4 regions of the Mesorhizobium sp. 131-3-5 genome follow, and region 1 is predicted to be linked to each of the others. Evidence: riboswitches for the same ligand, from Rfam matches in the RefSeq annotation. Region 1 holds a riboswitch; each other region holds the start of a gene.
What was found. A riboswitch is a leader RNA that binds a small molecule or an ion and turns the genes downstream of it on or off. The one in region 1 is predicted to bind cobalamin.
Positions count from the first base shown of each region.

Region 2: it holds a riboswitch for cobalamin, as region 1 does, so the genes downstream of both, bluB (5,6-dimethylbenzimidazole synthase) here and JG747_RS17920 (DUF1636 family protein) in region 1, are expected to answer to the same signal.
Region 3: it holds a riboswitch for cobalamin, as region 1 does, so the genes downstream of both, JG747_RS24785 (DUF1636 family protein) here and JG747_RS17920 (DUF1636 family protein) in region 1, are expected to answer to the same signal.
Region 4: it holds a riboswitch for cobalamin, as region 1 does, so the genes downstream of both, metE (5-methyltetrahydropteroyltriglutamate--homocysteine S-methyltransferase) here and JG747_RS17920 (DUF1636 family protein) in region 1, are expected to answer to the same signal.

Region 1 is NZ_AP023254.1:3,663,859-3,671,591, forward strand. It holds gene cobN (cobaltochelatase subunit CobN) at 1-2,833, opposite strand, end outside; gene cobW (cobalamin biosynthesis protein CobW) at 2,852-3,889, opposite strand; gene JG747_RS17920 (DUF1636 family protein) at 3,892-4,320, opposite strand; cobalamin riboswitch at 4,360-4,564, opposite strand; gene JG747_RS17925 (winged helix-turn-helix domain-containing protein) at 4,594-5,793, opposite strand; gene JG747_RS17930 (NADH-quinone oxidoreductase subunit A) at 6,126-6,491, shown strand; gene JG747_RS17935 (NuoB/complex I 20 kDa subunit family protein) at 6,482-7,063, shown strand; gene JG747_RS17940 (NADH-quinone oxidoreductase subunit C) at 7,068-7,673, shown strand; gene JG747_RS17945 (NADH-quinone oxidoreductase subunit D) at 7,683-7,733, shown strand, end outside.
Region 2 is NZ_AP023254.1:5,526,813-5,534,545, reverse strand. It holds gene JG747_RS27205 (MFS transporter) at 1-295, opposite strand, end outside; gene JG747_RS27200 (TetR/AcrR family transcriptional regulator) at 415-1,023, shown strand; gene JG747_RS27195 (hypothetical protein) at 1,118-2,101, shown strand; partial or broken gene bluB (5,6-dimethylbenzimidazole synthase) at 2,269-2,775, opposite strand; cobalamin riboswitch at 2,949-3,128, opposite strand; gene JG747_RS27185 (histone deacetylase family protein) at 3,250-4,176, shown strand; gene JG747_RS27180 (exodeoxyribonuclease VII small subunit) at 4,180-4,431, shown strand; gene JG747_RS27175 (DUF2277 domain-containing protein) at 4,531-4,797, shown strand; gene JG747_RS27170 (pirin family protein) at 4,838-5,758, shown strand; gene dxs (1-deoxy-D-xylulose-5-phosphate synthase) at 5,860-7,733, shown strand, end outside.
Region 3 is NZ_AP023254.1:5,045,496-5,053,228, forward strand. It holds gene JG747_RS24765 (phosphatidate cytidylyltransferase) at 1-262, shown strand, start outside; gene JG747_RS24770 (FecCD family ABC transporter permease) at 282-1,331, opposite strand; partial or broken gene JG747_RS24775 (ABC transporter substrate-binding protein) at 1,331-1,777, opposite strand; gene JG747_RS24785 (DUF1636 family protein) at 1,879-2,277, opposite strand; cobalamin riboswitch at 2,369-2,574, opposite strand; gene JG747_RS24790 (class I SAM-dependent methyltransferase) at 2,786-3,400, opposite strand; gene JG747_RS24795 (DMT family transporter) at 3,721-4,680, shown strand; gene JG747_RS24800 (substrate-binding domain-containing protein) at 4,808-5,797, opposite strand; gene JG747_RS24805 (ABC transporter permease) at 5,867-6,922, opposite strand; gene JG747_RS24810 (sugar ABC transporter ATP-binding protein) at 6,922-7,733, opposite strand, start outside.
Region 4 is NZ_AP023255.1:406,303-414,035, forward strand. It holds gene metE (5-methyltetrahydropteroyltriglutamate--homocysteine S-methyltransferase) at 36-2,366, opposite strand; cobalamin riboswitch at 2,483-2,682, opposite strand; partial or broken gene JG747_RS34455 (cytochrome P450) at 2,957-3,250, opposite strand; gene JG747_RS34460 (cytochrome P450 family protein) at 3,217-4,449, opposite strand; gene JG747_RS34465 (OmpW/AlkL family protein) at 4,541-5,200, opposite strand; gene JG747_RS34470 (transposase) at 5,379-5,975, opposite strand; gene JG747_RS34475 (AraC family transcriptional regulator) at 6,013-6,888, shown strand; gene JG747_RS34480 (threonine aldolase family protein) at 6,959-7,733, shown strand, end outside.

The sequences.
Region 1 (7,733 bases):
AGGTGCCGGGTGAGGTGCCGAAAATGCGCGGGCTGATCTTGCCATCGACGCGGGTCCGGGCCGCGAGCGGGTTTTCCGAATCTTCTTCATCGCGGGCGGCAACGGCGTTGGCGGCGGCGTCGATCAACGCGATCTGGGTCGGGAACATGTCGCGGAACAGGCCCGATATGCGCCAGGTGACGTCGACGCGCGGGCGGCCGAGCGTCGCCGGCGGCAGCACTTCGATGCCGGTGATGCGGCCGGTGGCGGCATCCCATTGCGGCCGGCAGCCCATCAGCGCCAGGCCTTGCGCGATCTCCTCGCCGCCGGTGCGCAATGAGGCCGAGCCCCAGAGATCGATGACCAGCGAACGCGGCCAGTCGCCGTGCGATTGCAGATAGCCGCGCACCACTTCTTCCGCCGCCGCCTTGCCCAGATCATAGGCGGTCGGCGTCGGCATGGTGCGTGGATCCGACGTGAACAAATTGCGGCCGGTGGGCAGCACGTCGGAACGTCCGCGCGCCGGCGCGCCGGCCGGGCCGGCCTTGACGTGGCGGCCATCGAGCGCGGCAAGCAGCGCCGACCTTTCAGCCTCGGCACTTTGGCGGCGCATAGCGTCGGGCTCGTCGTCAGCCGCGCGGCCATAGATATGCAGGCCATCCTTGATGGCGAAATCCTTGAGGTCACAGAGCCAGGCATCGATGCGGCGCAGCGCTTCGTCGGGCGCGTCGGTCCTGGCGACACCGGCTTCGGCGGCGAGGCCAGTTTTCTGCGCGGTGTCGACGATCAGTTTTGCCAGGCGGTCGCGGCGGCGGCGGTCGAGGCCGTCGGCCTGGGCGTATTCATCGACCAGGCGCTCAAGTTTGTGCTGATCTTCGTCAAGTCCCGCACCGGCCAGCGGCGGTGGCAGATGACCGAGGGTGACGGCGGCGATGCGCCGCTTGGCTTGTGCTGCCTCGCCGGGATTGGAGACGATGAAGGGATAGATGACGGGCATGGCGCCGGTGACGATCTCGGGGAAGCAGGCCTTCGACAGCGCGACAGTCTTGCCCGGCAGCCATTCCAGCGTGCCGTGGGCGCCGACATGGATCAGGGCGTGGACGCCGAGAGATTTGCGCAGCCAGAGGCCGAAGGCGAGCAGGGCGTGGCGTGGCGGGAGTGTCGGGTCGTGGTAGTCGGCGCGGCGGTCGGCCGAGCGGCCGCGGTCGGGGGCGAGGGCGACGGTGATGTTGCCGAAGGTCGTGGCGCGGAAGGGGAAGTGCAGCGAGGTCGGCGCTTGAACACCCCCCTCTGTCCTGCCGGACATCTCCCCCGCAGGGGGGGAGATTACGCTGTCATCTCTGCCCTCGCCAATCTCCGACGTTGCAAGAGTGGCCTTAGCGCTGAAACTGCCAATCTCCCCCCTTGCGGGGGAGATGTCCGGCAGGACAGAGGGGGGTGCCTCGCGCAAACCTGTCTTGTCTTCCGCTTTCCCCCACGCCGCCTCAACAGCAGTCATTGCCTCGACAGGCAGGTCTCGTGAAAGGTCGAGATACTCATCCAATCCCAACCCACCATCGCCCCGCTCCAGCAAATCCAGCAATTCCCGAGGCGATTGCGGGATCCCTTCAACCCCGTAGCCCTGTTCCTTCAGGTCATGCAGCATCGCCAGCACGCTCGACGGCACGTCGAGGCCGACGGCATAGCCGGTACGGCCAGGCGCGCTGGGATAGTCCGGGATCAGGATGGCGAGCTTGCGCGTCGCGCGGGGCGTCTCCTGCAGGCGAATGAAGGCTGCCACGCGGTCAGCGACCTGCGCGACGCGATCCGGTTCCGACCGGTTGGCGAAGGCGCGGTGGCCAAGCGCGGGATCGACATCGCTTTCACCCTTGAAGGAAATCGCGCCGGCGAGGATGCGGCCGTCCAGTTCTGGCAGCACGACATGCATGGCGAGGTCGGCGGGCGCCAGGCCACGCTGGTTATTCTCCCAGATGTCGCGGCGGGTGGTGGCGACGATGACCTGGAAAACGGGCACGCCGGCGCGGTCGAACAGGGTTTCAACGCCGGGTTCGGCGCCGGAAGCGAAGGCGGTCGCGGCGATGATGGCAACGGGTCTGAGCTTGGCGATGGCGGTTTCCGCGAAGGCCAGGGATGTCGGGTCTTTGAGGCCGGAGACGAAGATGGGGACAGGCGTCATGCCGCGCTGCCGCAGCGCATCGAAAAGGGCGTCGATGGGTGCGACGTCGGCGGCCAGCAGCATCGAGCGGTAGAAGAGAATGGGCACGACCTTTCCCTCTCCCTCGAGGGCGAAGGGGACGACGCCGCGGCCTGGCTCGTAGTAGCCGGCCTTCGGCACCGCCACCGGCTCAACAACGGCCGCGTCCTGCCCAGCCAGCCTGGCCAGCCGCTGCACCAGCGCGCCCATATTGGCCGGGCCGCCCTCGCGGAAATAGCCGAGCAGGGCGTCCAATTCCCAGCGCGGCAGCGTCGAGGCTTCGATCAGCCTGATATCCTCGTCATGGCTTTCACCGGGCAGCAGCGCCAGTTTTATGCCGCGTTCCCGAGCGGTCGAGGCCAGCTGGTCGCAGCCGTAGCGCCACCAGTCGTAGCCGCCGAGGATGCGTACCAGGATGATCTTGGCGTGGCGGGCGACGCTGTCGACCCAGAGGTCGACGGACATAGGGTGGCGCAGGTCGCGAAGCGCCGCCAGCCGCATCGAGGGCAAACGGCCGGCATCCGCCTTCCAGGCGGCCGCCAGTCCGGCGAGGTCGCTGTCGGTGAAGGACAGGGCCACGATATCCGCCGGCGTCTGCCGCAGATCGACCGGCTCGGCGAGATCGTCGAGCGAGGCGGAGGTCGTGGTGAGGATATGCATCGCGGCCCGTGTCTGAAATCAGCCGGCGAGTATACGCTCGATTGCCGGGCGGTTCAGCCCCTTGAGGCCGATGACGACCAGGCGCGAACGGCGGTTGTCCTCGGCGGTCCAGGCGCGGTCATAGTAATGATTGACGCGCGGGCCGACGGCCTGCAGCAAGAGCCGCATCGGCTTGCCGCCGACCTCGACGAAGCCTTTCACGCGCAGCACGTTTTCCTGTTCGGCGGCGGCGGCGACGCGTTGTGCCAGCTCATCCGGATTGGCGATCGAGGGAATGTCGACGATGAAGGTGTCGAAGTCGTCATGCTCGTGGTCGAAGGCGCCGTCATGATGGGATTTGCGGTTCTCGATGTCGTCCTCGACGGCGAGACCGAGCCCGAGCAGCACGGAGGGATCGACCTTGCCATGCGAGGTCGGCACGATCTTCACGGCACGGGCGGAGTGTTCGCCGATGATGGCGTTGGCGCGGGCCGAACCGGCGGCGTCCATAAGATCGCTTTTCGACAGGATGATCAGGTCGGCGCAGGCGATCTGGTCCTCGAACAGTTCCTCGACCGGGTCGTCATGGTCGAGGCTATCATCTTGCGCGCGCTGCGCCTGCAAGGCGTCCATGTCGTTGGCGACCCGGCCTTCGGCCAGTGCGGGACCGTCGACCACGGCGATGACGCCATCGACGGTGACGCGGCTCTTCACCGTCGGCCACTGGAATGCCTGGACCAGCGGCTTGGGCAGGGCCAGGCCCGAGGTCTCGATCAGGATGTGATCGACCTTGGGGTTGAGCGACAGGATCTGGTCGAGCGCCGGCACGAAATCGTCGGCCACGGTGCAGCAGATGCAGCCATTGGCCAGTTCGACGATGTTTTCCTCCGGGCAGGTGTCGATGCCGCAGCCCTTCAGAATCTCGCCGTCGATGCCGATGTCGCCGAACTCGTTGACGATGATGGCAATGCGCTTGCCGCTGGCGTTTTCCAGGAGATGGCGGACCAGCGTCGTCTTGCCGGCACCAAGGAAGCCGGTGACGACGGTGCAGGGGACGCGGGTGACGGAAGCGCTCATGATCAATCCTTCAGCAGGTTGAGGGGAGGAATGCGGGCAACGAGGCCGCGCTTGAGGGAATCGGGCCGACCGCGCCATGGAATGAGGCCGTCGGTCGAGGCGGCGAAGATTTTGGCGCCGGTGACGAGGTCGGCGCCGCTGGTCGCGGTCAGGTCGCCGAAGACATAGCTCCAGCAGCCGTCGCGCAGGATCGCGGCGCTCAGCCGGCGCTTGCAATTGCCGAGGCACTCGACCGTGCGGATGCGGATGTCATCGCCTGCAGCGGCTTGGCGCGTGTCTTCGGCTAGCAGTTCGCCGGCGCGGGGATGGGCGTCGGAGCCGGTCTCGTCGCGGCAGGAGGCGCAGACGATGACGGTGACGCCGGCCAAGGCATCGCCGTCGGCGGACGAATTGTCCGCTGTGCCAGCCGAAAAACTGCTGTTCTGGTCCAAAAACCGGGCTCCTTGCCCGGAAACCCGCCGGGCGATCGGATTCTTTTGTCGCAGACGGCAGGTCTCCTGGCTCGCGGGTCATCGCCTTGGGTGCCGCCTTCCCGGGAACGTCCCAGTGGCTTTCGGCCTTGGCTCTTCGCTTACAGTTGCGGGGACAGCCGCGGATTTGAGATCGAAATCCCGCACCGCATTCCCTCTTAGCCCCTGCCGTTGCGGGCAAGGGACCGTCTGGAGCGGATTTAGGCTTTTGCAGGCAGCGGTGTCAACGCGCGGCTACGACATGGCGATGTCGGCGAGCGCCGGACCCAGATCGCCGGCGGGTGTCACTTCGATGCGTTGAAGGCCAAGCCAGCCCTGCATCTGCTGCAGTTCCTCGAAGAGTTGCGCGGCGGTTTCAGGTGGCGCGCCGGGTTCGGCGTAGGCGGCGTGGGTGCGCAGGACGCTGGCCGGCCGGTCAGCCTTGAGGTCGACGCGGGCGACGATCCGGTCGCCGAGCAGGAAGGGCAGGACGTAATAGCCGTATTGGCGCTTCTCAGCCGGCGTGTAGATCTCGATGCGGTAGTGGAAATCGAACAGCCGCTCCGAGCGCGAGCGCTCGAAGACGACCGGGTCGAACGGCGCCAACAGTGCGCGGGCCTCGATTTTCCGGGGCAGGCGGGCGTCCTTATGAAGGTAGGCCGGCTTGTCCCAGCCCTCGACACGCACCGGCAGCAATTCGCCCAACTCGACCAGTTCCTCCAGCCGGCCTTTCATGTCGGCCGGCGATAGCCGAAAGTAGTCGCGCAGGTCGCCTGATGTCGCCACGCCATGGGCGCGGGCAGAAATGCGCAGCAATTCGCGGTGCGCGTCCTCGGCTGGCGGCACGGGCAGGTCGAGGATCGCCTGCGGCAGCACGCGCTCGGGCAAATCATAGAAGCGCTCGAAGCCGCGGCGGTGCGCCGTGGTGATGCGCCCGGCCCAGAACAGCCATTCGAAGGCATGCTTGGCATGGCTCCAGCCCCACCAGCCGCCCGAACCTTTCTGACCTTCCAGCGCCGAAGCGGCGATCGGGCCGCGCGCGGCGACCTCGCGGTAGATCTCTTCTATATAGGCGGCGTGCTCGCGGCCCCATTTGGCCAGGCCCAGATACATCTCGTCGCCCTGCTCGGCGCGCTGCATGCGCCAGCGCATCAGCGGGTAGGTCTCGACCGGCAGGAAGGAAGCCTCATGCGCCCAGTATTCGAAGACGGTGCGCTTGCGCGTCACGGCGGCATTGTCGAGCAAGGTCAAGGGATAGGGGCCAAGGCGGGAATAAAGCGGCATATAATGCGCGCGCACCACCGCGCTGACGGAATCGATCTGCAGCAGGCCGGTGCGGGAGAGCACGCGGGCGAAGTGGCGGCGGTCGGGTGTGCCATTTGGGCGGGGATCGAGAAACCCCTGTGCGGCGAGCGCGATGCGCCGGGCCATGGCAAGCGAGATTTTTTCCTTCATGCAGGTATCACTCTGGGCGCTTCTGCTGTGGGTCTGACGGGTGATTCCAGCCCATGCTAGCAGGGTTTTAGCGGCAACCCTGTCAGGAGAGAAAAGTGGAGTATAAAACGAAGGAAATCAAACAGGAGCGGATCGGACCAGTTTCTCCGGATATGCCGTCCAGGTCGGCGTTTTGAACAAGGTTTGACTTGCTTCGCTGGAAGTGCTGCGCTAACCCTCGCCGCGTTGCAGCATAGGCCCCTTAAAACGGTTCAGCGGTTAATCTGTCACGCTTCCGCATTAAGGTCCGGTGCTGTAATCAAAGTGGATTGGCGCCAACGGAAAGCCGCTGCATGAACGCACTTCTCAGTTCGTACCTGCCCATCGTCCTGTTCATCGGCGTGGCGCTGGTCGTCGGCCTGGCGCTGCTGGCCGCACCGTTCCTGGTGGCTTACCGCAATCCCGATCCCGAAAAGCTTTCCGCCTACGAGTGCGGTTTCAACTCGTTCGACGATGCCCGCATGAAATTCGACATCCGCTTCTACCTGGTGTCGATCCTGTTCATCATCTTCGACCTCGAAGTGGCCTTCCTGTTTCCCTGGGCAGTGTCCTTCTCGAAGATCGGCATGCTGGGTTTCTGGTCGATGATGGTGTTTTTGGCAGTGCTGACCATCGGCTTTGCCTATGAATGGAAAAAAGGAGCGCTGGAATGGGATTGAACGACAGTTCAGGCACCCTCGTCGCGCCGAAGCCGAAGGGCATCATCGATCCCAACACCGGCAGGCCGGTGGGGGAGGACGATCCCTTCTTCCTCGAAATCAACAATGAGCTTGCCGACAAGGGTTTCCTGGTCACCTCGACCGAGGCGCTGATCACCTGGGCGCGCTCGGGCTCGCTGATGTTCATGACCTTCGGTCTGGCATGCTGCGCCGTCGAGATGATCCACACCTCGATGCCGCGCTACGACTCGGAGCGCTTCGGCGTCGCGCCGCGTGCGTCACCGCGCCAGTCCGACATCATGATCGTCGCCGGCACGCTGACCAACAAGATGGCGCCGGCGCTGCGCAAGGTCTACGACCAGATGCCGGAGCCGCGCTACGTCATCTCGATGGGCTCCTGCGCCAATGGCGGCGGCTACTACCACTATTCCTATTCGGTGGTACGCGGCTGCGACCGCGTCGTGCCTGTCGACATCTATGTGCCCGGCTGCCCGCCGAGCGCCGAAGCTTTGCTCTACGGCATTCTTCTCCTGCAGAAGAAAATCCGCCGCACCGGCACGATCGAACGGTAAATCCATGGCCGCATCCCTTAGCGAACTGTCGACCTATCTCGGCGAAAGGCTGATCGGTCGCGTCAATGGCGCTGACATTGCCTATGGCGAGCTCACCATTCATGTCGAGCCGCGCGACCTCATCGAAGTCGTGACTTTCCTGCGCGACGATGCGCGCTGCCAGTTCATCTCGATCATCGATGTCTGCGGCGCCGACTATCCGTCGCGGGCCAAGCGCTTCGACGTCGTCTATCACCTGCTGTCGCCGAAACAGAATGTGCGCATTCGCGTCAAGGTGCAGGCCGACGAGGAGACGATGGTGCCGTCGATCACCGGGGTTTTCCCCGGCGCCGACTGGTTCGAGCGCGAGACCTACGATCTCTATGGCGTGCTGTTCTCGGGCCATCCCGATCTGCGCCGCCTGCTGACCGACTACGGTTTCGAAGGCCATCCGCTGCGCAAGGATTTCCCGCTGACAGGCTTCGTCGAAGTGCGCTACGACGACGAAGCCAAGCGCGTCATCTACGAGCCGGTCGAGCTCAAGCAGGAATTCCGCAATTTTGATTTTCTTTCCCCTTGGGAAGGCACCGACTACGTGCTGCCCGGGGACGAAAAAGCCAAGACGAATTGAGGCGCCAGAATGGCTGAGACCTCCGTCCGCAATTTCAACATCAATTTCGGCCCGCAACAT
Region 2 (7,733 bases), 1.9 Mb from region 1:
TGGCGGCCGCAATGAGAGTGATGAAGGCGAGCACGGAGATGATTGTCGTGGGCACGACGATCCGCGTCTGGCCAAGGCGATCGACCAGTCTTGATATTTGCGGCGCCAGGAATGCGTTGGCCAGAGCGAATGTCGCCGAGACGGCACCCGCCAACCAGTATTCGCCACGCGTCTGCGACAGCATTGCCACGATGCCGATCGGCGCCATGGCGATCGGCAGGCGCGCCATGAAGCCGGCGGCCGCAAAGCCCCTCGCTCCAGGGGCGCGGAAGATTTCTGAATAGGGGTTTTGCATGGGGTTCCTCGACAAAGGGCGGTTCGACAATTACATACGAAGCGTATGAGGATTAGATAGAGCATACGCGACGTATGTCAATTGGCATACGGAACGTATGTGAATAGGACCAGACGGAAATGCACAGACCCCGCAAGGAAATGATCGCCGAAACGCGCGCCAAGCTGATTGCTGCGGCCCGCCAGGCCTTTGGCACGATCGGATATGCCGAAGCGTCGATGGATGATTTCACGGCATCGGCCGGGCTGACGCGCGGCGCCCTCTATCACCATTTCGGCGACAAGAAGGGACTGCTGGAGGCGGTTATCGCCGAAATCGACGGCGAGATGGCGGCCCGGGTGAATGAGGTGGCGTCGAGAGCGCCGACCCGCTGGCAGCATTTCGTCGACGAATGCACGACCTATATCGAAATGGCGCTGGAGCCGGAAATCCAGCGCATCATGTTCCGCGACGGTCCGGCCGTCTTGGGCGATCCGGCGCAATGGTCGAATGCCAATGCCTGCGTCGGCTCAATGACCGATCATCTGACCGCGCTGCAAGGGGAGGGGGTGGTCGTCCCGGGCGTCGACCCCGAGACCGCCGCACGGCTGATCAACGGGGCGAGCAGCCAGGCGGCGCAGCGGATCGCCAATTCTAACGACCCCGAAGCGACGTCGAAGATAGTGGTTGCGGCGTTCAAGCAACTGCTCGAGGGACTGCTCAGAAAACCGGGTTCGCAACAGAACTAAATCCTCGTTGGGCGCACCGCTGTCCACCGCTCATGATTGACAATCCTCGGGGTGAGCGCATCCTTTCCAGCCATCTCTGAGGGGAGATTCGGGCATGTGGGATTTCGATATCGGCAGGTCGGTGTCCATCATGGTGCGGACCTGGCCTTTCATTGTCTTCCGCATGATCGTCTATTTCGGCATCACGCTGGCCTACATCATGGCGACCGGCACCGGCGCTTCCGTCGGCTATGGCGTCGGCCATATCTCCACCGATCCTGACGGGCCGATGTCCTTTGCCCTGTGGGGCGGGGTGGTCGGCTTCGGCGTGGTTTCGATCGCCGTCTATTGGATCCGCGAATACATCCTCTATGTCGTCAAGGCCGGCCATATCGCCGTGATGGTCCATCTGATTGATGGCCGGGATGTTCCCGACGGCCAGAACCAGATCGCCTATGCCAGGCAGGTCGTGACCGAGCGCTTCGCCGAGGCCAACATCCTTTTCGTCGTCGACCAGCTGGTCAAGGGCGCCATCCGCGCCATCACCGGCCTGCTCGGCGGCATCGCCGCCTTCCTGCCCATTCCGGGGCTTAGCGGCCTGGTCTCCTTCATCAACACGGTGATCCGCCTGTCACTCACCTATGTCGACGAGATCATCCTCGGCTACAACATCCGCATCAATTCGTCCTCACCGTTCGAAACCGCTCGGCAAGGCGTGGTGCTCTACGCCCAGAACGGCAAGACCATGATCAAGAACGCCGTCTGGCTGGCGGTCATCATGTGGGGTGTCTCCTTCGTCATCTTCCTGCTGATGCTGGCCCCGGCCGCCGCCATTCTTTTCCTCATGCCAGGGCAACTCGCCGGCTGGGCTTTCGTGCTCGCCATCGTCTTTGCCTGGGCCTTCAAGGCGGCCTTCATCGAGCCCTTCGCCATCGCCTGCCTGATGCAGGTCTATTTCAAGACCATCGCCGGCCAGGTGCCTGATCCGGCCTGGGATGCCCGGCTGGCCGAGGCGTCGTCGAAGTTCCGAGAGTTGAAGGACAAGGCGCTGGCCTCCTTTGGCGGCTCGCGCTGGGGCACGGCCGGCGCGACGCACTGATCGGCGGGATTCGCCTGCGCAGCAGCAACCGTGTTGAGGTGCGCCACCGCTGACTTGAGTGGCGTCTCTCCTTGCCCGCAAAAAGTCTCGCTCATGATCAGATCGGGCAGCGGCAGCCGCCGGCCCCAGCCATGCGTTTCCAGGTCCGGTTTGGATGCGAACTCGGAAACCCGGCCGACGCAGAGATATGCGATCGGCGTCACGTGCTCGGGAATGGACAGCAGGCTCTTCAACGCTTGCGGCTCGATGATGCTGACCCAGCCGACGCCGACGCCTTCGGCACGCGCGGCCAGCCAGAAATTCTGCACCGCGCAGACCGTGCTGTAGAGATCCATCTCCGGATTGTGCCAACGTCCCAGCGGCGAGTTTTTTGAGCGCTCGCGGTCGCAGGTGATGCAGATGTTGAGGGCGCTTTCGCAGATGCCTTCAAGCTTGAGCTTGCGGTAGAGCGCCTGTCTTTCCACTTCGATTTCAGGCAATTCCTGCTCGCGCGCGGCCAGGAACAGGTCGCGCACATCAGCCCGTCGCGCGGCGTCGCGGATGACGATGAAATTCCACGGCTGCATGAAGCCGACCGACGGTGCATGGTGGGCGGCAAGCAGAAGCCGCGCCAGCACCGCGTCGTCGAGCCCGGTGGGCAGGAAATGGCTGCGCACGTCGCGCCGCGTGAACATGGCGCGGTAAACCGCGTCGCGCGCCATCTGGTCAAATCCATCACCCATAGCAGCGGTCATGTGTTCCGGCATCGCTCGTCCCCTTGCGATTGCAATAGCTCCACACCGTCAGAGCGCACTTTGTGCATCCAAGCGGACGCACGTCGCTCTGATGCCGTCCGCCTGACCATGCGGATGACGATGCCTGCCAGGCCGGTCTTCTGGCTTGGGATCAACCCGCGTCCGGTGCCTTCCCGTCATCGACAGTGGCATTTACCGGCGCGGTCCCCCTCACAGCGTTGGGCACGCCACGGAATTCAACCGTGTTCCCGATTCTCCCGCTTGCGACGGGCACCAGGCAGTAGCGGCGACCTTACGCCGAAGGCTCGGCCGCGCCAATCCCCGCAGCGACGCCAATGGACGCAGGCGCGATTTTCCCCAGCCATCAAGCTGCAATGCATGGCCATCGCGGCGCCGGGGCACTAGATAGGGAGCATGACAACCCGTCTCTACACGCATCCGATCTTCCTCGAACACATCACACCGCCCGGTCACCCCGAGCGGCCGGACCGCCTGCGCGCCATCGAGCGCGTGCTCGACGACGAGGCTTTTGCCGCGCTCGATCGTGTCAAAGCGCCGGAGGGCGACGAGGCCACCATCCTCTACGCCCATCCCGCCGATTTCGTCGCCCGTGTGCGTGCCGCCATTCCCGAAGAGGGTATTGCCCGCATCGATGCCGACACCACCGCCAGCCCGAAGAGCTGGCAGGCGGTGATCGCCGCGATCGGCGCGGCCAACGCCGCTGTTGACGACGTCTTTGCAGGCCGCGCCGACAACGTCTTCGTCGCCGCAAGGCCGCCCGGCCACCATGCCGAAAAGACCACCGCAATGGGCTTCTGCTTCTTCAACACGGCGGCGATTGCGGCGCGCTATGCGCAGAAGAAGCATGGCGCCGAGCGTGTCGCCGTCGTCGACTGGGATGTCCATCACGGCAACGGCACGCAGGATATTTTCTGGGACGATCCCTCGGTTCTCTATTGCTCGACGCACCAGATGCCGCTTTATCCCGGCACTGGCGCGAAGACCGAGACCGGCGCCGGCAACATCGTCAATGCACCCTTGGCGCCGCAGACCGGCAGTGAGGTGTTTCGCGATGCCTTCCTGTCGCGGGTGCTGCCGTCGCTCGACAATTTCGCGCCCGATCTGATCATCATTTCGGCCGGTTTCGACGCGCATCACCGCGATCCGCTGGCCGAGATCAATCTGACCGAGGACGATTTCGACTGGGCGACCGGCCAGCTGATGCAGCGCGCCGCGCGCCACAGCGGCAACCGGCTCGTCAGCCTGCTCGAGGGCGGCTACGATCTGCAGGGACTGGCATTTTCGGTCGCCGCCCATGTCGGGCGACTGATGAAAGGATGAATGATGGCTGGTGAAACCAACGAAGACGTCAAGGCGATGAGCTTCGAACAGGCACTCGACGCGTTGGAGAAGATCGTCGATGATCTGGAGCGTGGCGACGTGCCGCTCGACCAGTCGATCAAGATCTACGAGCGCGGCGAGGCGCTGAAGGCGCATTGCGACCGGCTGCTGAAGGCCGCCGAAGACAAGGTCGAGAAGATCAGGCTGTCGCGCGACGGCAAGCCGGTCGGAACCGAGCCGCTCGACGCGGATTGAGGCGCGGAGTAGCCTTACCGGTTTTTGGACACGATCAAGGTTGAGGATTAAGCTCGTCCCGATTGAAACGGCTCCAGGACAAGAGGAGATACGGAAGCGATGTGCAGAAACATCAAGACCCTGTTCAATTTTGACCCGCCGGCAACCAATGACGAAGTGCGCGACGCGGCCCTTCAGTTCGTTCGCAAGCTGAGCGGAACGACACGGCCCTCGAAACAGAACCAGCATGCGTTCGATCACGCCGTCGAAGCCATTGCGGCATCGGCGCGCGAACTTCTCGATTCGCTCGAAACCAATCAGCACCCGCGCAACCGCGAAGAGGTGGCGGCCAAACTGCGGGCAAAAGCGGCGATCCGCTTTGCCTGATGCGGCCAGAGCGGTCCTCGACCGCTGACAAGGAGAGCCCATGAGCTTCTTTCCCGGAAATGACCCTGAAGCCGGCGACGCCTTTGCCAGCGACCAGATCGAACTGATGGTCATCCCGAATGCCAAGGACATTGGCGGCTTCGAGGTGCGCCGCGCTCTGCCGACCGCCAGGCGGCGGCTGGTCGGGCCGTTCATCTTCTTCGATCGCATGGGTCCGGCGATCCTGCGGGCAGGCCAGGCTCTCGATGTCCGTCCTCACCCGCATATCGGCCTGTCGACGGTGACTTATCTGTTCGACGGCAAGATCCGTCATCGCGATTCCCTGGGCACCGAAATGGTGATCCAGCCGGGCGACGTGAATTTGATGACCGCCGGCAGCGGCATCGTCCACTCCGAGCGCACGCCGGAGGAATTGCGTGGAGCGCCGATGTCGATCTCCGGCCTGCAAACATGGCTCGCCTTGCCCGATGGCAAGGAGGAAGTGGCCCCGGTCTTCGAGAACACCGCTGCCTTGCGGCTGCCCGAGATCGATGCCGAAGGCGTCCGCGGCCGCGTCGTCATAGGCGATTTTCAAGGGTTGCGCTCCCCCGTGAGAGCCGATTCCGAGACACTTTACGCCGACCTTAGGCTGGCGCCGGGCGCCAGTATAAAGATTCCCGCCGACGCGGAAGAGCGCGCCATCTACACGCTGGAAGGCGAGATCGCGATTTCGGGCGACGTCTTTCCGGCAGAGCGGTTGCTGGTGTTCCGGCCCGGTGACGAGATCATCATCTCGTCGCAAACCGGTGCGCATTTCATGCTTTTCGGCGGAGCCTCGCTTGGCTCGCAGCGCTACATCTGGTGGAATTTCGTCTCCTCGTCGAAGGAGCGCATCGAACAGGCCAAGCAGGAATGGAAGACGGGACGCTTCGATATCGTTCCTGGAGATGAGAAAGAGTTCATCCCGCTTCCGGAAAGCTGAGGAAATCGGCGAGGGGATCTGATTGATCCGCGTCACCGACACGCATTTACTTTCGCCGGCCGGCGGCTTATCCCGCCGTTGAACAGAAAGCCTGAGCACCCGTGAACGCAACGCCGCATACGCCGCTTCTCGACAAGGTCCGCATTCCGGCGGATCTGCGCGCGCTTGACGAGAGCGAATTGCCGCAACTGGCGTCCGAGCTTCGCCTCGAACTGGTCGACGCGGTGTCGCGCACCGGCGGCCATCTCGGCGCCGGCCTCGGCGTGGTCGAACTGACGGTGGCGCTGCATTACGTCTTCAACACGCCGGACGATCGGCTGATCTGGGATGTCGGCCACCAGGCCTATCCGCACAAGATCCTGACCGGCCGCCGCGACCGCATCCGCACCTTGCGCCAGGAGGGCGGCCTGTCCGGCTTCACCCGCCGCGCCGAAAGCGAATACGATCCCTTCGGCGCCGCCCACTCCTCGACATCGATCTCTGCCGGCCTCGGCATGGCCGCCGCCCGCGACCTCTCCGGCGGCCGCAACAACGTCATCGCCGTCATCGGCGACGGCGCCATGTCGGCCGGCATGGCCTATGAGGCGATGAACAATGCCGGCGCGCTCGATGCCCGACTCATCGTCATCCTCAACGACAATGACATGTCGATCGCGCCGCCGACCGGCGCGATGAGCGCCTATCTGGCGCGGCTCGCCTCGGGCAAGGCTTATGCCGGCCTGCGCGACTTCGGCAAGAAGCTGACATCCTATCTCGGTAAGCGCGCCGATCGTGCGATCACAAGGGCGGTTGAGCATGCGCGCGGCTACGTCACCGGCGGCACGCTGTTCGAGGAGCTCGGCTTCTACCACATCGGCCCGATCGACGGTCACAATCTCGAGCATCTGATCCCTGTGCTGAAGAATGTCCGCGACAATGGCGAAGGCCCGGTGCTGATCCATGTCGTCACCCAGAAGGGCAAGGGCTATGCGCCGGCGGAAGCCGCCGCGGACAAGTATCACGGCGTCAACAAGTTCGACGTCATCACCGGCGCGCAGGCCAAGGCGCCGGCCAACGCACCGGCCTACACCAAGGTGTTCGCCGAGAGCCTGATCCAGGAAGCCCGCGAGGACGACCGCATCGTCGCTGTCACTGCCGCCATGCCGAGCGGCACAGGGCTTGATCTGTTCGGCGAAGTGTTCCCGTCACGGACCTTCGATGTCGGCATTGCCGAACAGCATGCTGTGACCTTCGCTGCCGGTCTCGCGACCGAAGGCTACAAGCCGTTCGCGGCGATCTATTCGACCTTCCTGCAACGCGCCTATGACCAGGTCGTCCATGACGTCGCGATCCAGAAACTGCCGGTGCGCTTCCCGATCGACCGCGCCGGCTTCGTCGGCGCCGATGGCGCCACCCATTGCGGCGCCTTCGACACCACCTTCCTGGCAAGCCTGCCGGGCTTTGTCGTGATGGCGGCGGCTGACGAGGCGGAACTGCGCCATATGGTGCGCACCGCCGCAAGCTATGATGACGGCCCGATCGCCTTCCGCTATCCGCGCGGCAATGGCGTCGGCGTCGACATGCCGGAGCGCGGCTCGGTTCTCGAACTCGGCAAGGGCCGCATCGTCAGGGAAGGCACAAAGGTGGCTCTGTTGTCCTTCGGCACGCGCCTGCAGGATTGCCTGATAGCTGCCGAGGAACTCGGCGCGGCCGGGCTTTCCACCACCGTTGCCGATGCCCGCTTCGCCAAGCCGCTCGACGAGGATCTGATCCGCCGGCTGGCCCGCTCGCACGAGGTTCTGGTCACGGTGGAGGAGGGCGCCATTGGCGGCTTCGCCAGCCATGTGCTGCAGTTCCTTGCCCATGAGGGATTGCTGGAAAGCGGCCTGAAGGTGCGCCCGCTGGTGCTGCCTGACGTGTTCACTGATCACGCCAAGCCGGAAAAAATGTATGCCGATGCCGGGCTCGATGCCACCGGCATCGTGCGCACCGTTTT
Region 3 (7,733 bases), 1.4 Mb from region 1:
AGTGGTATCGGCGAGCCTGCTCGGCGCTCTGCTGTCGTTCGTGACGCCATTCACGCCCCTGCAGGCGGCGTGTGTCGCCTTCGTCGTCTGTTCGATGGGGTTTCTGGGTGGGCTGGTCGCCTCGGCCATCAAGCGCGACCAGGGTGTCAAGGATTGGGGCCATCTCATCGAAGGCCATGGTGGCATGATGGACCGTACCGACAGCCTGGTCTTCGCTGCCCCGATCTTCTTTCACATCGTGCGCTACTTCTGGACAGTCTGAGACGGCAAGCTCTGAGCCGTCAGAGCCGGTTTCGCACGACCAGCGTGACGACGAAGAAGGCGCCGAGCGAACTGGTGATGATGCCGATCGGCAGTTCCTGCGGCGGCAGCAGGGTTCGCGCCAGAAGATCGCTTGCCAGCAACAGCACCGCCCCGAACAGCGCACAGCTGGCGATCAGCCGCAGATGCAAGGGACCGGCCAGCGGCCGCGACAAATGCGGGATCATAAGCCCGACAAAGCCGATGACGCCGGCGACCGAGACGAGAATTGCCGTCGAAAAGGCGGCAACGAGAAACGTCGTCCTGCACATCCGCGCCACCGGCACGCCAAGGCTTTCGGCGGCACTTTCACCCGCCAGGAAGGCGTCCAGCCTGCGATGGTTCCACAGCCCGTAGGCCGCGATCGTGCCGGCGCCCAATGCGCCCAGCCAGACATTGTCCCAGCGCGCCAGCCCGAGCCCACCCATCGTCCAGAACAGCACCGAATGGGCGGCGCGCTGGTCGCCGGCAAAAACCAGATAGTTGGTCAAGGCCGTGAACAGGAAGGAAACGGCAAGGCCGGCGAGGATCAGCCGTTCCGGCCCCTGACCCCGCACCCGCGCGACCAGCAGCAGGACGATGCAGGCGGCCAGTATGCCGCCGGTGAAGGCCGCGACCGGCAAGGTCCAGATGCCAAAACTGTCACCAAAGACGGTTATGACGGAAACAGCACCGGCCGCCGCCCCCGACGACAGGCCGAACAGGAAGGGATCGGCAAGATCGTTGCGGGTCACCGTCTGCAGCAAGGCGCCTGTTATGCCGAGGCCGCCGCCGACACAGACCGCCAGGATCGTGCGCGGCAGCCTGAGATCGACGACGATCTTGCCGACCGGGCCAGACACCTGGTGCTCGTTCAATCCGACGGCATGGCCAAGCGAGGCGATGACGTCGGTCAGCGGGATCAGTGTCGAACCATAGGCGATCGACAGCAGCACGAGGGCGACGACCGCTACCGTGCCCGCCACTATCGCCAGCGCGAACGCCTTGTGCCCTGAAAGCGCTCCGGATTTATGCCCAGGGGCAAGAAGCATCAGAACGCTTCCGGATGCATCGCCTTGGCGATCTTGCCGATCGCCTCGATGTTTGCCGGGCCGGGCGTCAGTTCGGCATAGCGGAGCGCCACGAAGCGCTCGTTCTTGACCGCGTCCGTCTCCTTCATCGCCGGGTGCGCCTTGAGGAAGTCGAGCAGTTTCTTGTAGCCGCCGCCATCCTGGTAATCGAGCAGGATGAGGAATTGCGGATTGCGCGACGCCACGGTTTCCCAATCCGTGTTGCCCCAGCTGGTGTCCATGTCGGCCATGATGTTGTCGCCGCCCGCCGCCGTGATCATGGCGCTCGGAATGGCGAATTTTCCGGCGGTGAACGGCTTGTCCTCACCTGAATCATAAAGGAACACCCGCGTCCCCTTTGCGCCGCCGACCTTGGCAGTGATATCAGCGAGCTGCGCCTTCCAGCCGGCAACAAGTTTTTTGGCTTCGGCAAGGCGATCGCCTGTGGCCACCGACAGGCTGACGGCGTGGACCAGGTCGCGGCCATTCGCCGTCGCGCAGAGTTCGCGGGCTTCGAGAAGCGGCGTTGTCATCGGCTGTTGCCCTCAAACTTGGCCGGTCCGGGAATACGAGCCAGCGTCTTGCCCGCCAGCCGCGGCGGACGCTGTCCGGAATTGCACCAGCCGTCGGCGAGCGAGGCGTAAAGCCTGGCAAATCGCACGAGATCGCCGGCGTCGGCCTCGGCGTCGATGGAGCCGAAGAGATAGGAAGCCTTGCCTGGCGCCTGGAAGGCCACGGTCAGCGGCCGCGCACAGCCCGCCATGCATTCGACGCCTTCGATCGTGAAGCCATGCGCCACAGTGGGTTCCTGGCAGGCCGCGAGCCGGGAGCGCAGATCGGCACACAGGCTTTCGCCCGACCTGATGCCGGTCGGGATGTCACGGCAAAGCGTGCACACGATGATGCGATGATCGATGGCGCCGTCCAACTTTCCGTCACTTTCCAAAACTAGCGACGGAAGGATGCTGGCGAGCCGGACGACAAGACCGACGTCCACGTCTCCTCCCGGCACACCCCGTCCGGTCAACTCGGTGATGGCAGGTCTCCTGGCTCGCGGGTCTCAGCGCAATCCTGCCTTCCCAGCCTTGCCGGCCAGTGGCACGTCGGATCTTGCTCACCGCTTACAGTTGCGGGGGCAGCCACGGTCTCGACCTCTGCGGGTCTCACCGTGTTCCCTTTTCACCCCTTGCCTTTCGGCGCGGGGACCATCACGCACCCACCGTAGATTTCCATCGATCGCATCGCAATGGGTTTTTTGCGATGTCGCTGCGCTTCGTAGAATATGTAATAACATTACGTTGAAGCGATATTTCTCGACGATGTCAACCCCTGTCCTCGCGCAATAAATCTTCGGCGGTACCTCGGTTTTCAGCCGCCCGAGCGGTCACCAGGCAGGAGGCATGACACCTGGCCGCGGTCGCCGAGGGAAACCGGCGCTACAGCTTTCTAAAAAAGCCTGACAGAATATTTGGACCCGCTTCGCCTGGCCGCAGTCTGATCCCGTCTTCAAAGCAATTCAGCGTCACGCATTCGAAGCCGTAGTGCGCGAGAAGCGCCACCAGCGAGTCACGGTCGAAATGGTGCAGGTGCTCGTTGGGCAGACGCATGCGCCACGTCCGGAACCATGCATCGCCATCGGCGCCGAGTTCACGCCAGCGGCAGTAAGGGACGGCGATGGCCAGGTGGCGGGTCTGAAGGCGGGCGAGGAAACCCAGATCCGGAATGTGCTCGAGCACGTCGAACATGGCGACGAGATCCCACGAGCCGGCGAGCGCCTCGTCCCAATCGACAAAGCGGACGCCCTCGGGCAGCGGAAATTTGGTGATGTCGCAGCCGGCACAGTCGGCAACCCCGGTAATCTTGGCGGCCTCAATGAAGGTGCCGGTGCCATAGCCAATCTCCAACACGGACCGCGGTATCTCACCGGTGATCCCCAGCACCCAGCCAAGCCGCTGATAGCCGAGCTTGATGGTCCGGTCGCTCAGATCCTCGTAATAGGAAATGTATTGCTTGTCGTATGTGATCGGCGTGGCGTCGATCTGGTGGATCACGCCGAAGCGGTCGAGGTTGTAGTTGTCTAGCATTCGCGGCGCCCCCGGGATTTCGAATGCTTATATGGCGGAGTTGAACGCAAGGTAAGCGGTTGGGGCGGGATGCCAAATCCTGGCAGGAGCGCGACCAGAACTAAATGTCACATTTGGGTCGACTGCCAACCGCCACTGCCAGGCTATGCAACGCGAAAAGCTGACACGCGACCTCCCGATACCAAAGTAAAAGCGTACGCGACCTCACCCTTCAAAACGGATGCACGACCCAACGACGCAGGCTATGTTACCCCGTCGGCAGACGTCATCGAAGGGGAGGACATGACATGCAGGCAATGCCGATAGCGCATCAAGCCGCGCAACCCGCGGTCGGGCCCATATCCTCCTTGACCGGCTATCCGGCCGCCATCCTGTGCTGGCTGCTTTCGGCTGGTGTCTATATCGCGGCCAAATGGGTGGCGCCTGAAATGCCGCCCTGGGGCCTCTGCTTTTGGCGGCTGACGCTTGCCTGCGCCATCCTACTGCCGATTGTGCACCGTCATCACGACGCCATGATTGGGCTTTTGCGAACTCGCGCCTTGGAGGTCGTCGCCGTGGGGGCGATCGGCCTCACCCTATGCCAGGGTATGATCTACCATGGCCTCAACGACACCAACGCCACCACGGCCGGCATCATCATGGCGCTTTCGCCTGTCATGACGATGGTGCTCGCGCGTTTCGTGCTTGGCGAACCGCTCGGACTGTGGAAGTCGCTTGGCGCGCTGGTTGCGCTCGCCGGAATGATTTTCATCGTTGCCCACGGTAACCTGACGGCGCTGCTGCAACTCGAGTTCAACGCCGGCGAGTTGTGGATCGTCGGCAGCGCGTTCTGCTGGGGCCTCTACACCGTGCTTTTGCGCCGTGCCAAATTCGGCATCGAACTCCTGCCGATGGTCGTGCTGCTGCTCGGCGCCGGTGCGCTGGTCGCGTTGCCTTTCCATTTGTGGGAATTGTTCAACGACGCACGCTCCGCCATGGACGTCCACAGCATTCTCGCGCTCGCCTATCTGGCAGGACCCGGCGGCGCCTTGATGTACTATCTCTACAACAAGAGCGTGGAAACACTCGGCGCGAGTCGGGCGAGCATGCTGCTCTACCTGCAGACGGTGTTCGTCGCCATGCTTGCTTATCTGCTGCTCGGCGAGGAATTGCACGATTACGATCTGGTCGGTGCGGCCTTCATTGTCGCCGGCATCATACTCGCCACCGTGGTCAAACCCAGGCCAGCTCAACCACGCGTGGCGTAGAAATCTATAGCCGCGCGAATGACCGAAGTGCGCCATGAAGTTGCCATTCTTCGGCAGGCCCCCCCAAAACGAACAAGGCCCCTTCCGGGGCCTTGCGCATCAAGTTCAGTGCCGGGCTCTCCGGCCCTCACTTCCCCATCAGTTGCTTGGCGTTCTCCGCCGTGATCGCGGTCGTTTCCACCGTCACCGTTGGTTCCACCGAAGTCGCGCAGTCGAGCAGGATCTTCTTCGACATCTCGATCGCTTCCTTGGCGCCCGTCGGATAGGTGAAGGTCGCCGCCCAGTCGCCTTTTGCGACGGCCTCGATGCCGCCGGCCGGTCCGGGCAGGCCGTCGGTGCCGATGATCTTGACGTCCTTGCCAGCTCCCTTGGCGGCAAGCAGCGCGCCGGCCGCCATCATGTCGTTGGAGGCATAGAGCACCTTGATGTCGGGATGCGCCTGCAGCATGGCGGCAAAGGCGGTCTGGGCTTTGTCCGGCACCCAGTCGGCGGCCTGCTCGGCGACGACCTGGATCTTGGCATTCTCCTTGACGCCGTCCTTGAAGCCGTTCAGCCGCTCAACCGCCGGCGTCGAGCTCGGCAAGCCTTCCAGCACCGCCGCCTCGCCGCCATCCGGCAGCAAGGTCTTGGCGGTGTATTTGCCGGCCTCGAGCGCGATCTTGTAATTGTCGCCGCCGATGAAGGCGGTGTAGTCCTTGCCGGGATCGCCGACCGTCTTGCGGTCGAGCTCGATGACCGGGATGCCGGCATCCATGGCGCGTTTCACCGCCGGCGTCAGCGGTGCCGCCTCGAAGGGCGAGATCAGCAGCAGATCGACCTTCTGGGTGATGAAATTGTCGACCTGCGAGGTCTGCGTGTTGACGTTGCCGGCGCCGTCGGCGATCTGCAGCGTGAAGCCCGGCACGGTCTTGGCCGCCGCGGTCAGCTCGTCATTGACGTGCTGACGATAGGGCTCGGCATTGTTGGCCTGCGAAAAGCCGATGATGAACTGGCCGTCCTTGGCGCAGGCCTTGACCATCGGGTCTGCAGCCTGGGCGGATCCCGCAATGCACAGGCCCGCGCCTGCCAGAAGCACGGCGTGAAGCGTGCGCCTCGTTCCTTGTCTTGTGGTCTTCATACTCACTCTCCTCCTCGTCGGGCCGGGGGCCAGACCTTGGTTGACTTCGACTTTGTTGCCGCCTTCCTCCTAACGACCCAAACCCTCGCGGCGGCGAACGAGGGATTGAAGCACTGCCGCCAGCACGATGATCGCGGCGGTCGCGAGTAACTGCATTGCCGGCGTGATGTTGTTGAGCTGCAGGATGTTGGCGAGCGCGCCCAGCATGATGGTGCCGGCCACGGTGCCGACCATCGAGCCGGCGCCGCCAAACAGGCTTGTGCCGCCGATGACCACGGCGGCGATGGCTGTCAGTTCGTAGCCCATGCCGTCATTGGCGCTGCCGAAATTGAACTGGCCGGCGTGCACGATGCCGGCCAGAGCCGAAGCAAAACCGGTGATGGCATAGACCGAGATCTTCACCATCGAAACGGGCACGCCGGAAATGCGCGCCGCGCGCTCGTTGCCGCCAACGGCAAAGACATAGCGGCCGAAGCGCGTCGTGTTGAGCACGATCGTTGCGATCGCGGCAAAGACGATGAAGACGATGGTGGCGACCGGCACGGTGTTGTTGAACAGCCGCTCTCCGAGGATCGCAAACACAGGCGGTGCCAGCCCCGGCCCGTCGCCATAGGAAATGTTGATGTACTGGTTGCCCGAGACGACCAGCGCCAGGCCGCGCGCCGCCTGCAAGCCAGCAAGCGTGACGATGAACGGCTCCAGCCGAAAGCGGGTGGAGATAGTGCCCTGGATGGCGCCGAAGACGATGCCCATGACGAGCACGGCGAGGATGGTGGGAATGAGCCCGAATCCACCCGAGATCATCATCGACGCGGTGACGACGCTGGACAGGCCGAGCACCGCGCCAACCGACAGGTCGATGCCGGCGGTGATGATGACGAAGGTCATGCCAATGGCGATGATGCCGGTTTCCGACACGGCGCGCACGATGTTGGCGATGTTGTCGGGATCGAGGAACAGGATCTGGCCGTGCCGGCGCGGCGAGAAGATGATGCCGCCGATCGCCACCACCACCAGGCCGATCAGGCTCTGGAAGCGCACCACAAGGGCGAGCGGATCGCGATGCTTGGGCGCTGCCGCCGGCACAGCGGGGCTCGCTGTCACCGAAATCTTCTGTTCAGACATCAGGCCTCCCTGCCATTTGCCGCGTCAAGCACCGTGTGCTCGTCGACGCCGCCGATGAATTCCGCCACGTTGCGCCCTTGGCGCAGCACCACGATCCGGTCGCACAGGCCGATGAGCTCCGGCATCTCGCTGGACGCAACCAATATGCCGAGCCCCTGCGCCGCCAACTGCCTCAGCCGCGCGTAGATCTCGCCCTTGGCACCGACATCGACGCCGCGGGTCGGTTCGTCGAGCAGCAGCAGCCGGGGATTGCCGAGAATCTCCTTGGCCAGCACCACCTTCTGCTGGTTGCCGCCGGACAGCGCGCCGACGGCGATGTCGGGATTCTTCGGCCTGATATCGAACTGGCCGAAGGACTGCTTCACCGCATCCGCCTGGCGGCGCTGCGACATCAGGCCGAAGGGCGAGATGCGGCGGATCACCGACATGACCAGGTTGAGGCCCACCGCCATTCTGAGCATCAGCCCGCTGCCGCGCCGATCGTCGGTGACGAAGGCGATGCCGGCCGCGCGGGCCGCCCTGATCGAATCCAGCCTTACAGGCCGGCCATTTATAGCAACCTCGCCTTCCCAACGGCCGGACAGGCCGGTGCCATAGAGCGCGCTGAGCAGTTCGGTGCGCCCTGCCCCCATGATGCCGGCCAACCCGACGATCTCGCCCGCCTTGACGTCGAGCGAGACGCCGCTCGGCGGCTGCCAGCCGGCGCTTTCATGGGCGAGCCTGAAGCTGGCATCACGCAAGCTGAGCAGTGTCTTGCCGGCCTTCGTCGACCGTTCGGGATAAAGCTCATCCAGCGGCCGGCCGACCAGAA
Region 4 (7,733 bases), on a different replicon from region 1:
GCGTTGCCGCTCACCCCGGCGAGTGGCACCGAGTCCTACGCCGTCTGCGCTTTTTGCCGAATTGCGCGTGCCGCAGCCACCATGTTCACCAGGGCAGGGCGGACCTCCTCCCACCTGCGCGTTTTGAGACCGCAGTCGGGATTCACCCACAGTTGGCCATCCGACAATCGCTCGCGCGCAAGCATGATGAGGTTGGAAATCTCGCCCACTTCCGGGACCCTCGGCGAGTGAATGTCATAGACGCCAGGACCGATCTCGTTCGGATACTTGAAGGTTCGAAGCGTATCGAGCAGTTCCATCTGCGAGCGCGAGGTTTCAATGGAGATCACATCGGCATCCATTGCGGCAATCGCGTCCACGATGTCGCCGAACTCGGAGTAGCACATATGGGTGTGGATCTGGGTCGCATCGCCGACGGCCGTTGAAGCCAGCCGGAAGCATTCGACGGCCCAGTCGAGATAGGCCTGCCACTCGGCCTCGCGCAGCGGCAAGCCCTCGCGCAGTGCGGCTTCGTCGATCTGGATCATCCTGGCGCCGGCCTTTTCGAGGTCGCTCACTTCATCGCGAATGGCGAGCGCGACCTGGCGGCAGACGGCTGAGCGCGGAAGGTCGTCTCGGACGAAGGACCAGTTGAGGATCGTCACCGGGCCGGTAAGCATGCCCTTCACCGGCTTTGGCGTCAGCGACTGGGCGTATCGCCACCAGTGTAGTGTCATCGGATTTTGTCGCGACACATCGCCAATGATGATCGGGGGTCGCACAAAGCGCGAGCCATAGCTCTGCACCCACCCATGCTGCGTGAAGGCAAAGCCGCGGAGCTGCTCGGCGAAATACTGCACCATATCGTTGCGCTCGAATTCGCCGTGGACCAGCACGTCGAGTCCGATCTCTTCTTGCCAGCGAACGGCGGCTTCTATCTCTTTCTTCAGGAACGCCTCATAGTCGACGTAACTCAGCTCGCCGTTGGCATGGGCTGCCCGCGCCTTGCGAACCTCGGCTGTTTGCGGGAAGGAGCCGATCGTCGTGGTGGGAAAGGAAGGCAAGCCAAACGTGTCGGCCTGAAGCTTGGAGCGCACGGCGAATGCGCTCTTCCGGCGCGTCATGCCGACCTTGATGCTGGCGACCCGGCCTTCGACGAGCGGATCATGCACCTTCGCGGATGTCGCGCGAACGGCGGCAGCCTCAGCCGACGCCTCCAGTTCGGCGGCGACCGCGTCCCGGCCTTCGGCCAGGGCACGGGCGAGCACGACCAGCTCGCCGGTCTTTTGCGCCGCGAAGGCGAGCCACGACTTCACATCCGCATCGAGTGCCGTCTCCATGTCCAGGTCGATCGGCACATGCAGCATCGAGCAGGACGGGGCAATCTCCACGCGGTCCAGCGGCCAGCCGGCGACGATCGGCTTGGTGCGGTCAAGTATGGCAGGCAAGTTCGCACGCCAGACGTTGCGGCCGTCGATCAGTCCGAGCGAGAGCACAAGTTCCTTCTGCGCGAGCCGGCCGACGGTCTCCAACTGCTCTGGAGCGCGCACGAGATCGACGTGCAGTCCCGCCACGGGCAGAGAAATTGCGGTCTCGAGATTGTCTCCCAGCGATCCGAAATAGGTAGCGACCATGATCTTCAACTCCGGTGCTGCTTTTGACAGCCGGCAGTAGGCGAATTGGAGCGCATCCCGTTCGTTGGGAACCAGATCGACCACGAGCGCCGGCTCATCGATCTGCACCCAATCGGCTCCCGCGAGCTTCAGCCTCCGCAGGAGCTCCTCGTAGACGGGCAGCAGCCGTGGCAGGAGCGCGACAGGGTTGAAACCTTCCTCAGGTGACTTCGCCAACTTGAGAAAGGTAACCGGTCCAAGCAGGACCGGGCGCGTGTGGATGCCGAGCGCCTTGGCCTCGAGGAAATGATCGACCGGTTTCGCCGACGAGAGGGCAAAGCTCTGATCGTCGGTAAGTTCCGGCACAATGTAGTGATAGTTGGTGTCGAACCATTTGGTCATTTCCATCGCGGCAAGGCCATGCCCGTTGGCCGCATGCTCGTCACCGGCATGTCCGCAATCAGCGGCCTGATCTTGGTTGCCGCGCGCCATTGCGAAATAGGTATCGAGTGGGACCTCGCCGTCAGTCCAGGTGTATCGTGCCGGCACGGCGCCGACCATGGCGACGGTGTCGAGCACATGGTCATAAAGCGAGAAATCGTTGGACGGGATTTTCGACACGCCGCGATCGTGCTGCTCCCTCCAGCTGGCGGCGCGTAGCGCCTTCCCCGTCGCGAGCAGGTCGGCAGCGGGAGATTTTCCGGACCAGTAGCTTTCAAGCGCGAATTTGAGTTCCCGCCGTCGACCGATACGCGGCACGCCGAGCGTTGCCACTGGAATTTGTTGAGAGACAGTCATGCCATACCCCGATGGTTGGGGCGTGGGGACAAGGAACGCGCGAGCAGGCGGCACGAAGCCAGGCTACCGCGGCCACCGAGACACCCCGCCCGTGGACGTTGTTCGTCGTGGCAGGTCTCCTGGCTCGCGGGTCAAAGCCTCTGCCCGTCTTCCCGAGGCCGTTCGCCTCAGTGACACCAATGGGCTTGGCTCGCCGCTAACAGTTGCGGGGGCAGCGCCGGCATCGCACCGGCTTCCCTCTTAGCTCCGCTACAGCAGTGCCGCGCGGAGAACCACGACATGCGCACAATCACAGCAGCTTCGCTCCTTGTCAATACATATAACGAGATGTTTATGTGATGATGCGAATAATGCCCTTGCGCTGATCGGTCTCTTTCGCCCAAAGCCGCTTACGATGCCGCCTCTTATCAGTGCAGGCTCGGAGAGATCCTTGTCTCCATCGGCGACGCCGGATCAGATCGAGGTCGCCGGGCTCAAAGGGCGTAAAGTCGGGCCAGGTCGTCACGGTCAGCCGGGAATCCCGGTACTTGTTTCCGCTCGGCTTCGCTCAGCGTCCTTGCGCACTCGCCCATCAGCACGCTGATAGCCATGTCCGGAAGCGGAAAGGAGAGGTGGCGCCTCAGGTCGGCGGACTGGGGCTGGGCCGCCAGCGTCTCGAACAACTGCGCGGCGATCGCCTCGACCTGCTGCGCGAGCAGCTTCACCCTGCGATTGCTGAAGGCCGGCGCCACGATCGTGCGTAACCGGGCATGCTCGCCCCCCTCGTGCGAGACCAGCCACCCCGGCGAACCGAGAATCACCGAATCCGGGGTGAATGCCGCACTCTCTAAGCGACGGAAGGGCGGAAGCTGACCGGCAGGCGCTGCGGGCAGCGAATGACGTAAGACGGCATGTAGACGACGTCCTCCGCAGCGATGGTCAGCGCCAGATCCTCCAGCCGCCCGAACAGCGCGGGGAAGGCGCAGCGCAATTCCAGGCGCGCCAGCGCAGCGCCCAGGCAGGCATGCGGCCCCTCGCCGAATGACAAATGCGGGTTGTGCCGCCGGGTGACATCGAACCTGTTGGCGCCGGGGCCGAAGGCCTTTTCGTCCCGGTTCGCCGCATGGAACGCCATCAGGACGGCATCGCCGCGGCGGACCAGGCATCCGTCGATCTCCACGTCCTGGGTGGCATAGCGGAACGGCAGATTGGCCGCTGAGCTGCCCCAGCGCAGGATCTCCTCGATCGCCTGTGACCACGGAACTTGGCCGCTGCGCACCAAGTGCAGTTGCTGCGGATGCGTCAGCAATGCCAGCACGCCGTTGCCGATGACGCCGGCGGTGGTCACGAAGCCCGCAGACAGCACCATGAACAGCATGTCGATGAGCTCGGTGTCGGAAACGAGCTCGCCTTTGTCACGCGCGACGATCAGGGCCGAAGCCAGATCATCGCCGAGCTGGCCCCGCTTGAGCGCGATCAGGCGACGGAAGAACTCCGGGATGCGCTGCCGCGTCTGTCGCACCTCTTCGCCTGTGGCGGAGGTGTTGGCCAGGCTGTAGGTGAGCGCGACGATCTCTTCGCGCTGTTCGTCCGGCAAACCGAACAGTTCGGCGATCACGTTGGTGGGCAGCGGAGCGGCGAACTCGCTCATCAGATCGGCACTGCCGCCGCGCTGCGCCATCTCGGCCAGGAGTCGATCGACGCATTGTTCGACCCGTGGCGCCAGCAAGGCGATACGACTGGGCGCGAAGCTGCTGGACAGCAGGCCGCGCAAGCGCCGGTGATCGGCGCCGTGCGCCGTGGTCATGTTGTCCACTTTGCATATCCCGATCAGCGGATGATCCTCGGGAATCTCGCCGTCCTGCAGCGCCCGCCACTGTCGCCAGTCCTTGTTGAAACGCTGGTCGGAAAGCATCTGCCTGAGCGTCTGGTGACGGGCTGCCGCCCAGGTCGCCACATCGCCTGGCAGCGACACTCGCGCCATCCCCGCCTGCCGCAGAATCGCAGAAGAAAGACGATCAAGTTGCGTGGGAGCGGCCGGCACACCGATCACGTCGCAATGATCGTTTTCTACGCGCATGCCAACAACTCCTTTAAGAACCATCGCGGGTCCACTTCTCGGCACGGAAGATTCCGCGCGCGGACTTCGAAAAGTGCCCCGTGCTTCGTCCTCAGAAGCGGTAGGTCAGACCTGCGCCTATCACCCAGGGATCGAGCTTGGCCTTGCCCGTGAGCTTGGCGCCGGCGACAGTGACGTCGAAGTCGGGCTTGAGGAAAAGCTTCTTCACGTCGAAGTTGACGCCCCAGTGCTGGTCCACCATGTAGTCGAATCCGACCTGCAGCGCGGCGCCGAATGTGTTCTTGACCTTGAGATCATCGGCGCTGCCGACTTGCTGATGATAGAAGATCGTATAGTTCACGCCGGCGCCGATATAGGGCTCGAAGGCGCCGAAATCGGTAAAATGATACTGCAATGTGAGCGTGGGCGGCAGCAGCCAAACCTTGCCGACCTCGCCCAGCCCGCCGATCGCACCTTGGCCATCGATGTTGGCATAGGTGGTGCCGAGTATGAGTTCGGCGGCGATGTTGTCCGTGAAGAAATATGAGATATCGAGTTCCGGCGTCACGGTGTCCGAATACGAAAGACCGGAGCCGGGCACCGCATTGACATAGCCCGAATCCTCGGTGATCACCCCCAACGCACGCAGACGGATCTGCCAGGGGCTTGGCGCTTCCGCGACGCAGGCTTCTGCCTGCGGGACGCTCGGGGCTTGCCCAACATCTGCCGCGCCGGCCTGTCCCGCAACGATGAGGACGACAGCCGCTGTCATTGCCCGCGCCACGCCAATTCGCGCTCTCGCCATACTTTTCTCTCCTTGATCTTCAGAAGCGACGCACTGCGCCTTGATTGAATCCTGCTCGCATCAATCGAGATTGACGGAGCGCTCATGCGGGAGAGCCCCCGCATCTGTCGTGCCAAATGAGAAAATCATTGCGAAAACAGTGCGATCAGTGTGAAAGCGCTGTGTCTGATGTCCGACTTCGTCGAAGATCCGACAATGAGTGCAGCCGTAGCCGCCCCTGGGAGCCGTTCGTCAACATCGGCCGCCAGTTCGTTGGCACGCTCGTCCTCGGCTTCGAGTTGTGGCGTATTCTGCGTTCAGCGCCTTGATCGGCGCCTGCTGCTTCGCCGTCAGGCCGGCGAACGTTCCAGCCAGTTGGCGCAGTCCGTGGGCATGTCCGTAAGGCGTCTCGACCGCGACCGATATGGGCGGGAAATCCTTTGGCAGCATGCCAGCCGCCATCTGATCGGGCCATGTAGCGGATCGCGTTCAAGACCTCGCGCAGGTCCGTCACCACGCGCCGCCCGGTCTTGGCCGCGCCCGGCAGGAACGGTTGTATCCGCGACCATTCCTCATGCGTCAGATCGGAGGGAATAGCGCTTGGTCTTCTTCTTGATATCGGCCACACGGCCACGCGTCGCTCGGGTCCACATCCCAAGCTTGAAACACGATTAATCCCGCCAATCCGCTGCCCGCCCTGCAGCAGGCCCCTCTTCGGGCGGCAATTAATCCTGCTTCGGTTTGAAATTCGCGACGTGTGCACGATATCGTTGTGATGACCGACCTGGATTGATCATCAAGTGGCCGATACAGCCATCGAATGCGGCGAAAAGGCGCGTAGTCGTTCTGAACCCCCGGGCCGGCCGCCGCGCAATCGTGCGGTGATGAAGCACTCCGATGTCCTTGGCGGGCTCGATTACCTGGCGGCGGACTATCACCGGCAGGATTTCTCCAAGCATGTCCACAACGAGTATCTAATCGGGCTGATCGAGCGAGGCGTCCATGATGTTTGGTGCCGAGGTGAGGTTTGGCACGCCGGTAGCGGCACCGTCGCGACCTTCGCGCCCGGCGAACCGCATTTCGGGGGGGCTGGTGACGATCTTGGCTGGAGCCAGAAGATCTTCTACATGCCCGAAGGCCTTATCCGGCAAGTCCTTGAGGACAGCGGCCAAAACGAACCCGGAACGATCGACTTCAAAAGCCCGTTCCAGGAGAATGCCCCAGTTGCGCACGGCCTCAGCGCGTTTTGGCGTCTGCTTGAACATGGGCACAGCTCGGCACTGGAGATCGAGGAGTATCTGTTCCGTTTCCTGCCCCACGTCTTCGCACAGGCCGGCACGTCGCGCGTTGCTGAGCGAAAATTCGTGCCGCCGAGGTTCCGCGACGTATGTGACTTCATCCATGCCCACTTTGACGAAGTTCTGCAGGTCCCCGCCCTGGCCGCCCTCGCCGGATGCTCCAAGGCGACGTTGATCGATGGCTTCAAGACGCATTTCGGGTTACCCCCCACCCGCTACCTGATCCAGGTCCGCATCGACGAGGCGCGACGGCTGCTGAGGCGAGGTCAGCAGGTCGCCGAGGTCGCCGTCGCGGTCGGCTTCGCGGACCAGAGCCACCTGACCCGGCACTTCAAGGCGGTGTTGGGGGTGACGCCGGCGCGTTACCTCTCGGTTTGAATATCGTTCAATAAAGCGCGCGGCGAACCGTCTAGCTTGGACGCTCAATGGATGAAAAGAGCGTCAGACCATGAACGAAAGCAAGCAGACCCGCCCCCGCGGCTTTACCAGCGACAACATCGCCGGCGTCTCCCCCGAGGTGATCGCAGCCATCACGGCATGCGCGCCGGGTCAGGCGCTTCCCTACGGCAAGGATGAGCTGACGCATACCGTCGAGCGCCAGCTCGCCGAGCTGTTCGAGCATGCGGTCGACGTGTTCCTCGTTTCGACGGGGTCGGCGGCGAACGCGCTGGCGCTCGCGGCGATTACGCCGCCATGGGGCAGCATCCTCTCGCACGCCGACGCGCACATCAACCGCGACGAGTGCGGCGCGCCGGAGTTCTACACCGCCGGTGCGAAGTTGGTGCAGCTTCCAGGCGAGGCTGGCAAAATCGACATCGACGCCTTGGCGGCCAATGCAACGCGCATGGTGGGCGATATCCACTCGGTCCAGCCCTCCAGCGTCAGCATCACGCAGGCGACCGAGATGGGATCGGTCTACGCGCTCGACGAGATCAAGGCGATCGGACATATCTGCCGGTCAGCGAACCTGGCGCTCCACATGGACGGTGCTCGCTTCGCCAACGCCCTCGTCACTCTGCGCTGCTCGCCAGCCGAGATGACGTGGAAGGCCGGCGTCGACCTAGTGTCATTTGGCGCCACCAAGAACGGAACGTTTGGGGTCGATGCGGTCGTCTCGTTCCGCGGAGATCTCGCGAGCACGATCGCCTTTCGCCGCAAGCGGGCCGGCCAGTTGAGTTCCAAGATGCGCTTCATGGCGGCGCAAATGGACGGTTATCTGAGGG